Regions from separate parts of the Streptococcus sp. SCPM-O-B-23252 (M501) genome, predicted to be linked through region 1. Evidence: predicted binding sites of a transcription regulator. Region 1 holds the regulator's gene; each other region holds the start of a gene.
What was found. Region 1 encodes NrdR, which represses ribonucleotide reductase genes. Its sites were predicted from a motif close to ACACNATATATNGTGT; they were not measured.
Positions count from the first base shown of each region.

Region 1 (4,377 bases):
TCAGACAAGTCATGAGCAAGAGCTGCCATCATATAGCTTTTCCCAACTCCGAAATCTCCGTATAGAAAAATTCCTTTACGAGCTTGAGGATAGGAAGCAACAAAATTGGCCAACTCTTCAAAGGCTCCAAAACGTCCCCGATCATCCAAGTCGACTTTCGCTAAGGAAGCTTCCTTCAAGGTACTTGGCAAGTTAATCAACTGCAAGCGTTTATTGATAGCAGCTTGTTTTTGTGCCTCAATCAACTCAGGTGTCTCTTCATAGGAAACATCCGCATAGCCCTCATTCATGACCAATACAGGCTTATACCCTCTTGCAATATAATCTTCATCCCCTAGGACAAAACGATTCCGTTCACTGATGTATTGGTTAAATTTGGAAATGCTGCGACGGATTTCTGCTTCCGACAAGGCTTCCTTTTGAATAAAGTTTGCAATCTCAGGTTCGGCGAGAATTTGAGCTACCAATTCTTCATAATTGAACTGCTGTGATCGATTCATCTGGGATATGGTTTTCCCTACGCTCTCCATTTACTCCCCTCCTTGATTTAATTTCTCGAGCAAGGCCCGTTTTTGTTGTTCCAAATCAGCCTGTTCTTCCTGGCTGGTCTGATTGGTATAGTTAGGCTGACTCCACTTAGGAACATTGGTTTTTCCAGTCGCTTGTCCACTCTTAGTTGCTTTCTCTTTTGCTTTTTGTGTATGAGAGTCTTGGCGCTGGCGGATCTTCAGGACAGCCTCCTCGGCCGTTTTAATCCCCTCATACGCAAAATCATTCCCAACCTTTAAAGCATATTTTTCATTGAGATTGGCAGAAGCAACCTTATTAAAGGTCAAGAGCAAAATCACGTTTATGACTTCATCTAAGAGACCTAACTGGGCCAAATCAGAAATCACCTTACGCTCAGATTGGGTCACGACAGCCTTACGCGCTTTTTTAATTCCTGCTAAAAATTGGAGACTAGTCCTATTTTTAGCTTCTCGGATAATGGCTCTTTCCTGCGGAGTGAACTCATCCTTACCGTTTTCCTGTGGTTGTTGGGTTAGTTTCTGTCTCATCCGCTTGGTCGAAATGATCAAATTAGCCGCTGTCTCCTTGGCCAAGAGATAGGTCTCATACCAAGTCCAATTCTTCTCTTCTGTGATGGCATAGAGAACCAAGAGGTCTTCTTGTTCGTTCTCAAAACGGAGACCATCTCGCGCCATTAATTGTTTAAAGTGCTCCAAACTGAAGGAAGATGTTTTCTTCTGATGGGTCGAAACTCCATCAATCCCAAAGACAGAGGCAAAGTTCACCTTCCGTTTTTCGCCCTCTGGTTTTTCAGGAAGCAAGTCACGAACTGCCGCTTCTCCTATTTTTTTCTCCAGCAATTTCTGATAAGCAACATTGGCAAAAAATTGATCTGCTTCTAGCGGAGCCAAAAATCGGAACTGAAGTCCTTCATCTGTCTCAAAAACCTCTAGTAAATTCATGGCAATCAAACGGTCTAGACTTTCGAGAAAATGAGCGAACCCTAGATCCAAATGATTTAAAACAACAGCAATCAGCCGTTTTTCTTTCCCCTGATCATAGAGACTCAGCAGAAAAGTATATAATTGACTTGCTTGAACACCTAATATTGGTCCATACAGATGCGTGAAAGAGGCTCCTGTAGGCGCTAAATAATTATTCTTCAAGAAAGAAAATGAAGTATTGGGCTTCATCTATTTTTCCTTTTTCTTCTTCGTTCCTTTGGTAATCTGCTTTAAGAGACTTTCCAATTCACCAACATCCTTGAAACTACGATAGACACTCGCAAATCGAACATAGGTAATTTCGTCCAATTCTGCTAACTCGTCCATGACAAGTGATCCGATATAGTCACTCTGGATCTCATTTTCACTCTGACTACGAATCTTTTGTTCGATTCGCCCCACAATTTCCTCAATTTCGTCACTCGACACGGGACGTTTCTGAGCAGATCGAATAATCCCATTAAATATTTTATCTCTAGAAAACTGTTCCCGGGTGCCATCTTTTTTCACCACAACAAGAGTCCGCTCTTCTACTCGTTCATAAGTGGTGAAGCGATGATGACATTCATCACATTCTCTTCTTCTACGAATCGTTTTCCCGTCTTCTGCCTGGCGACTATCTACAACACTAGACTTATTTCCGCCACATTTTGGACACCGCATGGACACCCTCCTTATCGTTTCTTAATACTTTATTCTATCATATTTAGGGCTAAAGTGAAAGCAAGGGAAATAAAGAAAATCCCTAGCCTCCTGGAGGGATAGGGATTTGAATATTATGGTAAATACAAGTCAGCTGACAAACCATAATGGTCGCTAACGAGAGGCTGACTAGAACCATCAAACACAACTTCTAGCCGTTCGATAACCCATTCTTTTGAGGTGAAAATATAATCAATCCGCAAGGGTACTTGATTATCATCCCATCCATCAATTCCAGGACCTACAGTGTAAGTCCCCTTGGTCTGGCGAGCTTCAATAAAGCTATCTTGAAGAGCTAGCGGGCTCGCTAAAATGGCTTCATAACCTTCTTGCCCAGCTGGATTATTAAAGTCCCCAGCTAAAATCAAAGGCTTTTGCAATTGGCTAAAGCGTTCTTCTAAACGCGCCCACTCTTGCTGGAAGCCTTTGTCCCACCAAGAGAGGTGAACACTGGCAACAGCAATGTCTTTCCCATCAACTTGGGTTTCTGCAATGGCAATCCGTCGTGTATGATAATCTGTTGGATCATTCACATCTGAAACCAAGAGTTCGCTTGCCTGGATTGGGGTACGCGATAGAATCGCCACGCCTTCATGATAACGGTCATAGCCGATATGGTTATAAGCCCATGTCCAGTGGTAGCTCAATCCTTCTTCTTCTAATTTTTCAACTAAACAACGAACATAGTGATCCTGATGGATCGGCTCCGCAGAAGGAGTTGGATGGTACAAGTCATTAACAGGAACAACTGGACTTTCGATGGTCTGATTTATTTCTTGGAAACAAATCACATCGTATTGCTTTGCAAGAATGTCTTTTAATAAGTCCTCAAATTTTTGTTGGGGATTTTCTTCCATCCAACTATGAGTGTTTAAAGTTAAAAATTTCATGATCCTACTCTCCTAATAGAGAATTCCCTGTATCCAATAGATACAAGGAATAACTCTCATAGATTATAATTCAACCTTAGCAACCACAGCATCTGCTGGAAGTTGACCAGTTTGTGTAAGAGTGACAGATTGAATAGCTGCACCATTTGTGAAGACTACAACTGTTGTAGTTGCACGTCCAGCTTCACGAATAGCATCCAAATCTGCTTCTACCAATAGGTCTCCCGCCGCCACTGTTTGGCCTTCTTCTACCTTCACTGTGAAAGGTTTACCTTCCAGACTTACAGTATCAAGACCGATGTGAACGAGGACTTCAAGACCAGATTCTGTTACCAAACCAAGCGCATGTTTGGTAGGGAAGACGCTTGTCACCTTACCAGCTACTGGTGAAACAATCTGACCATTTGCTGGTTCAACTGCAAATCCGTCACCCATCATTTTTTGTGAGAAGACTGGATCTTGAACTTTTTCTAATTCAATGACTTGTCCTTCAGCAACTGAGTGAACTTCTTCCGTCACCCCTTTAAAGGCAACTTCTGCTTGTTGAGCCGCTGTCTTTTGACTTGGAAGAGTTTCAGGAATCACTTCACCTGAGTCTAACAAATCTTGGATATCTGATTTCAAGACGTCCGCTTTTGGACCGTAAATCGCTTGGACACCTTGTCCTTTCATGACAAGTCCCATTGCTCCTTCAGCCTTCCATTGTTCTTCTGTTCCGACTTTTGTTTCGTCTTTAACAGTCACACGAAGACGAGTCATACATGCATCTACATCGACGATATTGGCACGACCACCAAGAAGGTTGATCACGTTAACTGCTTGAGAAGCAGCGGCCACTTTACCTGAACCTGAAGTTTCAGATGCATCTACATCTCCTTCAGCTTGTTCGTAGTTTCCATTACGTCCAGGAGTTGCGTAGTTAAATTTCTGGATCATGAAGTTTGCAATGAAGTACATGATCACAGCAAAGAGAATCGTTACCCAAATGAAGTTAAAGATGTCCATACCAAGGCCAGCTTTAATGGTCATTGGTGTACGAGTCAAGAACTCAATTGATCCAAATGAATGGACACGGAGATTGACGATATCTGCCATCGCGAAGGCTGCACCTTGTACCACTGCATAAACGAGGTAAAGAGGCATTGCTACGAACATAAACATGTACTCGATTGGTTCTGTAACCCCTGTGAGGAAGGTTGCAAGAGCAGTCGCAATCATCATCCCTTTGTATTTGTGTTTCTTATCAGGGTCTACATTACGGTAAATGGCAA
Region 1 is NZ_JBYQGS010000001.1:259,348-263,724, reverse strand. It holds gene dnaI (primosomal protein DnaI) at 1-530, opposite strand, end outside; gene AC3E6G_RS01235 (replication initiation and membrane attachment family protein) at 531-1,703, opposite strand; gene nrdR (transcriptional regulator NrdR) at 1,704-2,177, opposite strand; gene AC3E6G_RS01225 (endonuclease/exonuclease/phosphatase family protein) at 2,291-3,106, opposite strand; gene AC3E6G_RS01220 (PTS transporter subunit IIBC) at 3,170-4,377, opposite strand, start outside.

Region 2 (4,377 bases), 870 kb from region 1:
TTCTTCCAGAATACCTTTAGCTGTACGGAACTCTGTCAACAAAGCAACCATTGGGAACATGATCCGCAATTTACCGTGAACAGATGCACGAAGCAAAGCACGCAATTGTGTACGGAACATTTGGTTACCTGTTTCAGAGATAGAGATACGCAACGCACGGTAACCCAAAAATGGGTTCATTTCTTTAGGAAGATCGAAGTAAGGAAGTTCTTTATCCCCACCGATATCCATTGTACGAACGACAACAGGTTTACCGTTCATTCCTTCAAGAACCGCTTTGTATGCTTCATATTGATCATCTTCAGTTGGGAAATCTTGAGAATCCATGTACAAGAATTCAGTACGATAGAGACCAACAGCTTCTGCACCATTTTCGTTCACACCTTCAACGTCTTTAGGTGTACCGATGTTAGCAGCCAACTCGAAGTGTTTGCCATCTGCAGTAACAGTTTTGGCATCTTTCAAAAGAGCCCATTCAGCTTTTTGTTTAGCGTAAGCTTCACCAGCTGCTTTAAAGGCTGCAATTTGTTCTTCACTTGGGTTGATGACCACTTCACCAGTGATTCCAGATACAGCCAACACATCACCATCTTTTACAAGATCTGTAATGTTGTTTGTACCAAGAACCGCTGCAATTTCAAGTGTACGCGCCATGATAGCTGAGTGACTTGTACGTCCACCAATGTTTGTAACAAAGGCTTTAACAAACTGTTTGTTCAATTGAGCGGTATCGGATGGAGTCAAGTCATGCGCAACCACGATTGCTTCTTCATTGATGGTTGCAGGGTTTGGCAATTTCTTACCAAGCAAGTTTGCAAGAACACGTTTGGTCACGTCGCGAATATCTGCTGCACGTTCTTGCATGTATGGGTTATCTTCCATTCCTTCAAAGATGGTGATAAACATGTCTGTGACTTCTTTTAAACCAGCCTCAGCATTCACCTTCTTCGTGCGAATTGTTTCCTTGATCTGACCAACCATTTCAGGGTCAGAAAGGACCATCATGTGAGCATCAAATACTTGTGCCGCTTCCTCACCAAGGCTCGCTACTGCATTCTCCCGAATAAGAGAAAGCTCGTTCTGTGAAGCTTCAAGAGCTGCATCCAAACGAGCTTCTTCTGCATTTGTATCTTCAACTGAGATTGTTTCAAATGACAAGTCGGGTTGAACAAGTAGATATGCCTTAGCAACGGCAACACCATCAGATGCTGCAATTCCTTTAAGCATTTCTGTCATGTTTATGCCAATCCTTCTTTTTCCATTGTTTCAGCGATTGCTGCAAGAGCATCATCAGCGTCAGCACCTTCAGCTGAGATTACAACGTCAGCTCCTTGACCAACACCAAGGCTCATAACACCCATGATTGATTTCAAGTTAACTGATTTACCTTTGTATTCAAGAGTAATATCTGAAGCAAATTTGCTAGCAGTTTGAACCAACAAAGTTGCTGGACGTGCGTGGATACCTGTTTCTGCCACGATGTGGAAATCTTTAGAAGCCATAGTTTGACTCTCCTTTTAAAATTAGTTTTTGAGTTATCTGTGATAACCCTTACAATTTGCTATTATATCATCTTCTTCATTATTTTTCAAGATTTTTATCACACACTTACTGAAAATACTTACAGGAAGCACTCATTTTTTCTCTTCTTTTAAACTACTTTTTTTACTTTCTTCTATTAAATAAATAGAATTGCTTTCAGGGACACAGTATATAGAATTTTAGGAAAATAGTTCGAATTCCTTTGACTTAAAAAACCTATATTTTATCACGTTTTCCTCAATTTTCACTAATTCTTACAATACTACATATTGTGGTATACTCCGATATAGTTAATTTACGTGCACAATATTTAGTTAAAACTCTTGACAAGGAAAAACCTTTTGTTTATACTAGATACAGATTTATGAATTTAGAGGAGTTAGATCACATTATGGTGACAATTTATTCAAAAAATAATTGCGTTCAATGTAAAATGACCAAACGTTTTTTAGATACCAATCACGTTGAATACCGTGAAATTAATCTAGATGAGCAACCTGAGTTTGTAGACCATGTGAAGAACCTTGGTTTCAACGCTGCACCAGTTATCCAAACGGCAGATGAAGTCTTCTCTGGCTTCCAACCAGCTAAGCTCAAGAAATTATCTTAAAACTATCAAACAGGATCTGATTGGTCTAGGGAATGGATTACTGTAGTTCTCGACTACAGTGTTCCCCTAGCCCTTTTACTTGTACAGGGGAGCTTGCCTCCCCTTTGTTTTTGAATTAGAAAAAGGAACATTATGGGATTAAAATCACTTGAAGACGTAACCTACTTCCGTCTTAATAATGAAATCAACCGTCCAGTTAACGGTCAAATCATGCTTCATAAAGATAAAGAAGCCTTGGATGCTTTCTTCAAAGAAAATGTTGTGCCAAATACCATGGCCTTTGATTCAATAACGGATAAAATCAACTACCTTATTGAACACAACTATATCGAAACAGCCTTCATTCAGAAGTACCGTCCTGAATTTTTGGAAGAATTGGCCCAATTTATCAAAGATCAAAACTTCCAATTCAAGTCCTTCATGGCTGCCTATAAATTCTATAACCAGTATGCTCTGAAAACAAATGATGGAGAGTACTATCTCGAAAGTATGGAAGACCGCGTCTTCTTCAATGCTCTCTACTTTGCGGATGGAAATGAAGAAATTGCTAAAGACATCGCAAATGAAATCATCCACCAGCGCTACCAACCAGCTACTCCTTCTTTCTTGAATGCTGGACGTGCCCGCCGTGGGGAATTGGTTTCTTGTTTCTTGATCCAGGTAACTGATGATATGAATGCGATCGGACGCTCTATCAACTCGGCCCTCCAACTTTCACGTATCGGTGGTGGGGTTGGAATCTCCCTCAGCAATCTTCGCGAAGCTGGTGCACCAATCAAGGGCTATGAAGGAGCTGCTTCTGGGGTCGTGCCAGTCATGAAACTCTTCGAAGATAGCTTCTCTTACTCTAACCAATTGGGACAACGCCAAGGGGCTGGTGTAGTTTACCTCAATGTCTTCCACCCAGATATCATCTCCTTCCTTTCTACTAAGAAGGAAAATGCCGATGAAAAAGTTCGTGTTAAGACCCTTTCACTTGGTGTCGTCGTGCCAGACAAGTTCTACGAGTTGGCTCGTAAGAATGAAGAAATGTACCTCTTCAGCCCTTACTCTGTAGAGCGTGAATACGGAGTGCCATTTAACTACATCGACATCACTGAAAAATACGATGAGTTGGTTGCTAATCCGAACATCCGCAAGACAAAAATTAAGGCCCGTGATTTGGAAACTGAAATTTCTAAATTGCAACAAGAATCTGGTTACCCATATGTAGTTAACATCGATACTGCTAACCGGGCAAACCCTATTGATGGAAAGATCATCATGAGTAACTTGTGTTCAGAGATCCTCCAGGTTCAAGAGCCAAGCTTGATTAACGATGCTCAAGAATTCATTAAAATGGGGACTGACGTCTCATGTAACCTTGGTTCAACCAACGTGGTTAACATGATGACTTCACCTGATTTTGGTCGTTCGATTCGTGCCATGGTTCGTGCTTTGACCTTCGTTACAGATAGCTCTCATATCGTTGCTGTTCCAACAATTGACCACGGAAATAGCCAAGCTCATACCTTTGGTCTTGGAGCCATGGGACTTCACAGCTACCTTGCCCAACAATTGATCGAGTATGGATCACCTGAATCTGTTGAGTTTACGAGCATCTACTTCATGCTCATGAACTACTGGACTCTCGTCGAATCAAACAACATCGCACGTGAACGGGGCGTTACCTTCCACAACTTTGAAAAATCAGACTATGCCAACGGTAGCTACTTTGATAAGTACACGACCGGAGAGTTTGTTCCAAAATCTGATCGCGTCAAAGAACTCTTTAAGGATATCTTCATTCCTAGTGCAGAAGACTGGGCTGAACTCCGCGATAAAGTCAAGGCAGATGGTCTTTACCACCAAAACCGCTTGGCTGTCGCACCAAATGGTTCTATCAGCTACATCAATGACGTATCTGCTTCTATCCACCCAATCACACAACGGATTGAAGAACGCCAAGAGAAGAAAATCGGTAAGATCTACTACCCTGCTGCTGGTTTGTCAACAGAAACCATTCCTTACTACACTTCTGCCTACGACATGGATATGCGAAAAGTCATCGACGTCTATGCTGCTGCAACTGAGCACGTAGACCAAGGACTTTCACTCACGCTCTTCATGCGTAGTGATATTCCAAAAGGGCTTTACGAATGGAAAACTGAAAACAAACAAACCACTCGTGACTTGTCTATCCTTCGCAACTACGCCTTTAACAAGGGAATCAAGTCTATCTACTA
Region 2 is NZ_JBYQGS010000001.1:1,129,749-1,134,125, forward strand. It holds gene ptsP (phosphoenolpyruvate--protein phosphotransferase) at 1-1,236, opposite strand, end outside; gene AC3E6G_RS05490 (phosphocarrier protein HPr) at 1,239-1,502, opposite strand; gene nrdH (glutaredoxin-like protein NrdH) at 1,934-2,152, shown strand; gene nrdE (class 1b ribonucleoside-diphosphate reductase subunit alpha) at 2,285-4,377, shown strand, end outside.
Region 2: the regulator NrdR is predicted to act here: its motif matches at 1,802-1,817, upstream of nrdH (glutaredoxin-like protein NrdH).

Region 3 (4,377 bases), on a different contig from region 1:
CACCATTTTCATCCTTCCAACCTTGAAGGAAAGAACGACATCCCATGGGCACCTTGAAGGAGCCCGTCAACTCAACAATTTTGTCATAAGACAAAACGTCTGGATACATGCGTTTGGTCGCACATTCCAAGGCCAACTGCTTGATGTCGTAGTTGGGACTACCTGGTTCTAAGTTGAGGCCTCTTTTTAAACTAAAAATCAACTTAGGGAAAATAGCGGTCCGGTGTTCTGAACCAAGTCCTTTGATTCGAATTTCCAGAATGGCCTTTTGAATTTCCCGTTCGAAGCGATTGGTTCCAAGCCCAAAGCCCAGCGAAGTAAAGGGCGTTTGCCCATTTGAGGTAAAGAGGGTATTGATCTCGTACTCCAAGGATTGCATGGCATCATAGATATCTTTTTGAGTCTTGCTCCAAGCATAGTCCTCGCGTTTTTCAGGGAGAACCCACTCCTCTGCATCTTTCAAGTGCTTCTGATAATTCTTTTCTGCATAAGGAGCCAAGACTTCGTCGATCCGGTCAGCTGAGCAACCGCCATACTGGCTAGAGGCTACATTGGCAATGATTTGCGAGATCTGTGCCGTTGCAGTTTGGATGGACTTGGGACTTTCTACTTCTGCATTCCCAATCTTAAAACCATTGCGCAGCATGCCTTCAAAATCGATCAAACAACAGTTGGTCATCGGAGTGTAAGGGCTATAGTCCAAATCATGGTAGTGGATATCCCCTTTTTGGTGGGCATTGGCTACGTGTTTGGGCAACATTTTAAGACCAATAGACTTGCCGACAATTCCTGCTGTCAAATCGCGCTGGGTATTAAAAACATCGCTGTCCTTATTGGCATTTTCATTAACGACAGCTTGGTCCTTGTTGAGGAGCTTGCCGATGGTAAAGTTGATATCCGTTGCCTTTGAGCGCTCAAAATCACGCTGCGTGCGATAGGTAATATAGCTCTCGGCAATCGCATATTCATTGGCTTGCAACAACTCATGCTCAACGACATTTTGAATCTCGTAAATTTTTACGCCACGAGGGAAGCGTTCCAAAATTTCAGCCACAATCCGGTCTGTTACGGTTTCTAATTTCGCTTCCAAGGCCGGAGTGAGACCGGTCACTTCTTCTGTCGCTTTGACCAAAGCACGGTAAATTTTATCGACATCAAACTTGACCTTCCGCCCATCTCTCTTTTCTACAAAGAGTTGGGGGAGACTTTGGATATGCTCTTCTCGTAACGTTATCATAAGCTCGCCCACTTTCTTTTTTATACAAATAGAATTCACTCCATATTATATCACTCAAAAATAAAAAATCAATATCTTGTGTCAAAAAATGTCATTTCATTTTCAAACCACAAGATATTGATAGTCTATTTATATTGGTACAAGGTGTAATGCGAACCCTGCTGGTTCACTTTTTCATAACTTTGGGTTAAAACCTTTTGCATAGCAGACGTTACATCTAGGTCCTTATTGACCACAATAAACTTCGGCTTGTCTTGCTTAATCTGATTCGTCAGATTAGTTCGGTTTTCCTTCGGCCCCAGATAGGCTGTCGGAGTTAGAAGGGCTGAAGCGGCCAAGCGACCACTTTCCTGATAGAGATGGGCCGTCTGATCCCAAGCATATATGGTATCCTTGGAATCACTATGACTCTTGATATAGTGGGCAATCGTACTTCGTTCACTCGCTAGGTTGTTTTGGAGAACCAATTGATTCACAACTGGATACCCAACTAAATAACCTATTGCTAAGATCGGTAGGAAGGCTTGACTGGAGAAATAAAGCTCCCAGATAGAATTATTCTTCATCTTCCGGCGCTGATAAGTGGACTCATCCCCGGCAAACCAAAGAGCGAATAAGGGAAGACCAAAAGGTAACAAGCTAAGTAACTGATAGGCCCCTTGCTCTGGTGTACCAACCACAATTGCAACAACTAGCGGAAGACCAAACCAACTCATAAACCGGATCAAACGTTGACCACTTGTCGATACTTTTCGGAAGGACATGACGAAAGCTGAAGCAAAACCAAGCGTTAACAGCAATAAACAGTAATAAACTAAGTTGGCAAATAGGTGCCCCGCATCAAACTGGAGGGAGCGAAGACTATACAAGGTCTGATGAATCGCATATCCAAAAGAGCCGTTCCACACGGTGATGTAGCCTAAGGGATAAAAGACAAGAGAGAAACCCAAGAGGGCAGCAAGGAATTGATAGAAGCCGTGGGCAAATTTCTTTTGCTTCACATGATAGGCTGTCAATCCAAGAAAAGCAAGCAGATAAAAAATCACACTCAGCCATGGCACCATCATAAAGGCCAAACAGGCTCCTGCGCCATAAGCGACAAAGGATTCATCTGTTTTCTCACCCTCTAGATAAGCGAGAATGAAATTCATAGAGCCAAATAGGAAGGGCAGGGCGTAAAAGACAGCGTAATTGCCGCCAAATCCAAGCACTCCAGCAAGAAGGTAGAAGAGTAGCTGAACTTGTCCTGCAATTTTTTCACTTGCAACTAAGCTTCTGACCATCCGATACAGGCTCGTCCCAGCAAAAAAGTAGGCTAAAATCTGGAAGACCACCAGGAGAACTTGACCTCCTACCAAACTTCCTAAAGCGCTGATTCCGTAGTAGAGCAAACCATTGACCCCAAAGAAATGACCATAGGGAACTTGACCTTGAGACATTGCCCAACCGGCATATAAGTCCTGGGTTTGTTGATTGGTCGCCAGTAAGTTGATAAAAGGAAGGGCTACATGAACCAGCCCAAGTAGGACACTAAAAGCAATTGGTAGTGACAAGGGAACTGGTCGCTTAGTGGCGTAGCGCCCCAACGACTTTTCATCTTCTTGGTCTTCTAACGACTCTTCTACATCCTCTTGGTCTTTCGATCTCGCTTCAACCTTCTCTTTGCGACGATGACCAGATCGTGATAGGCGACTTAGAGTTCCGGCCGAAGCTTCTGTTTCCATCGCTTCTCCAGCAGCCTGGCTCTCTTCCTGGTTCTGCTCTGATTCCACCGGTTGACTAGCTGTCAAAACTTCTTCTTCCCGACTAATCGATTGTTCCAATACCTTTCGTAGCTCTTGAGTATTTTGAAAACTGGACCCGACACTTAAGCCAAGTTTATGCGATTCTTTTTCTTTCTCACTCATACTTTGTTTTTCCTTTACTAGACTTGCAAGTGCTTGAGAGCACATGCATACCCTACTAGTATATCAAAAATGGACCCAACTGTCAGCTTTCTCCACAAGGAGAAAATAGAGGACAGACAAAAAAGACAGACTATTTTTTACTTAAAATAGCTAGATAATTTTTCAAAAAATTGACTTCTATTACTTTGAGTCATTTAAGAATCTCTGAAACTTTCCGCTGTGAGAAAAATGCTTGAAACACCATTTTTTCAAGTACTCGGGAGTTTTGGGAGTAAAACAGTTTGGGAAACTGTTTTAGCCTGAGCCCGGAAATTAAAGAGCGAGGGGGTTCAAAACGAATTGAACACAGGCTGCGGATTGTGTCAAAAAGATAAGTTCTCCTAGAATCTAAAGATTCTGCGTCAAACTTCCTATTTTGACTTTATCCGCAGACGCCCTTTGTATCTTAATAAGTCAGCGAACTTCTACGAAGTTCGCTGACGTCCGTACTCACCTAAGGAAAGTTTCTAAGAATTTTTCCTTCAATCTGAGACCGATACCTTCTCGGCATCCGTCTTTTCTTTTTATAGTTGATTCAAAATAGTCTGAAAATCATTTTTTACTTCTTCGATGGACGTGGTCACTTCCTGGCGAGTCTGGTTGTTTTTGACGGTGATTTGCCCACTTTCAACCTCGCTACCACCAAGAGCAATGATGGTTTTGGCCCCAAAGACGTCAGCTGACTTGAACTGAGCCTTCAACTTACGGCCTAGGTAATCACGTTCTGCGATGAAGCCTTGACGACGAAGGGCCTGAACCAATTCCAAAGCGGCTACTTCTGCTTCTAAACCTAACACAGCAATGTAGACATCCAACGATGTCTCAACAGGAAGCTCAACTCCTTGTTTATCGAGGATCAACAAGAGACGCTCAAGTCCCATCCCAAAACCGAAACCTGGCGTTTCTGGTCCACCAAAATATTCTACCAAGCCATCGTAACGACCACCCGCACAAACGGTCAACTCATTCCCATCTACTTCTGTCACGAACTCAAAAATAGTGTGGTTATAGTAGTCTAGGCCACGTACCATATTGGTATCGATGACATAGTCAATTCCGAGACCGTCTAGCATAGCCCGTACGGCATCAAAGTGTGCCTGGCTTTCTTCGTCTAAATAGTCCAGGATAGATGGAGCATTCTCAACCGCTTGCTTGTCTTCTTTTTCTTTTGAGTCCAAGACGCGGAGCGGATTT
Region 3 is NZ_JBYQGS010000006.1:3,189-7,565, reverse strand. It holds gene nrdD (anaerobic ribonucleoside-triphosphate reductase) at 1-1,237, opposite strand, end outside; gene AC3E6G_RS09175 (MFS transporter) at 1,363-3,144, opposite strand; gene hisS (histidine--tRNA ligase) at 3,708-4,377, opposite strand, start outside.
Region 3: the regulator NrdR is predicted to act here: its motif matches at 1,304-1,319, upstream of nrdD (anaerobic ribonucleoside-triphosphate reductase).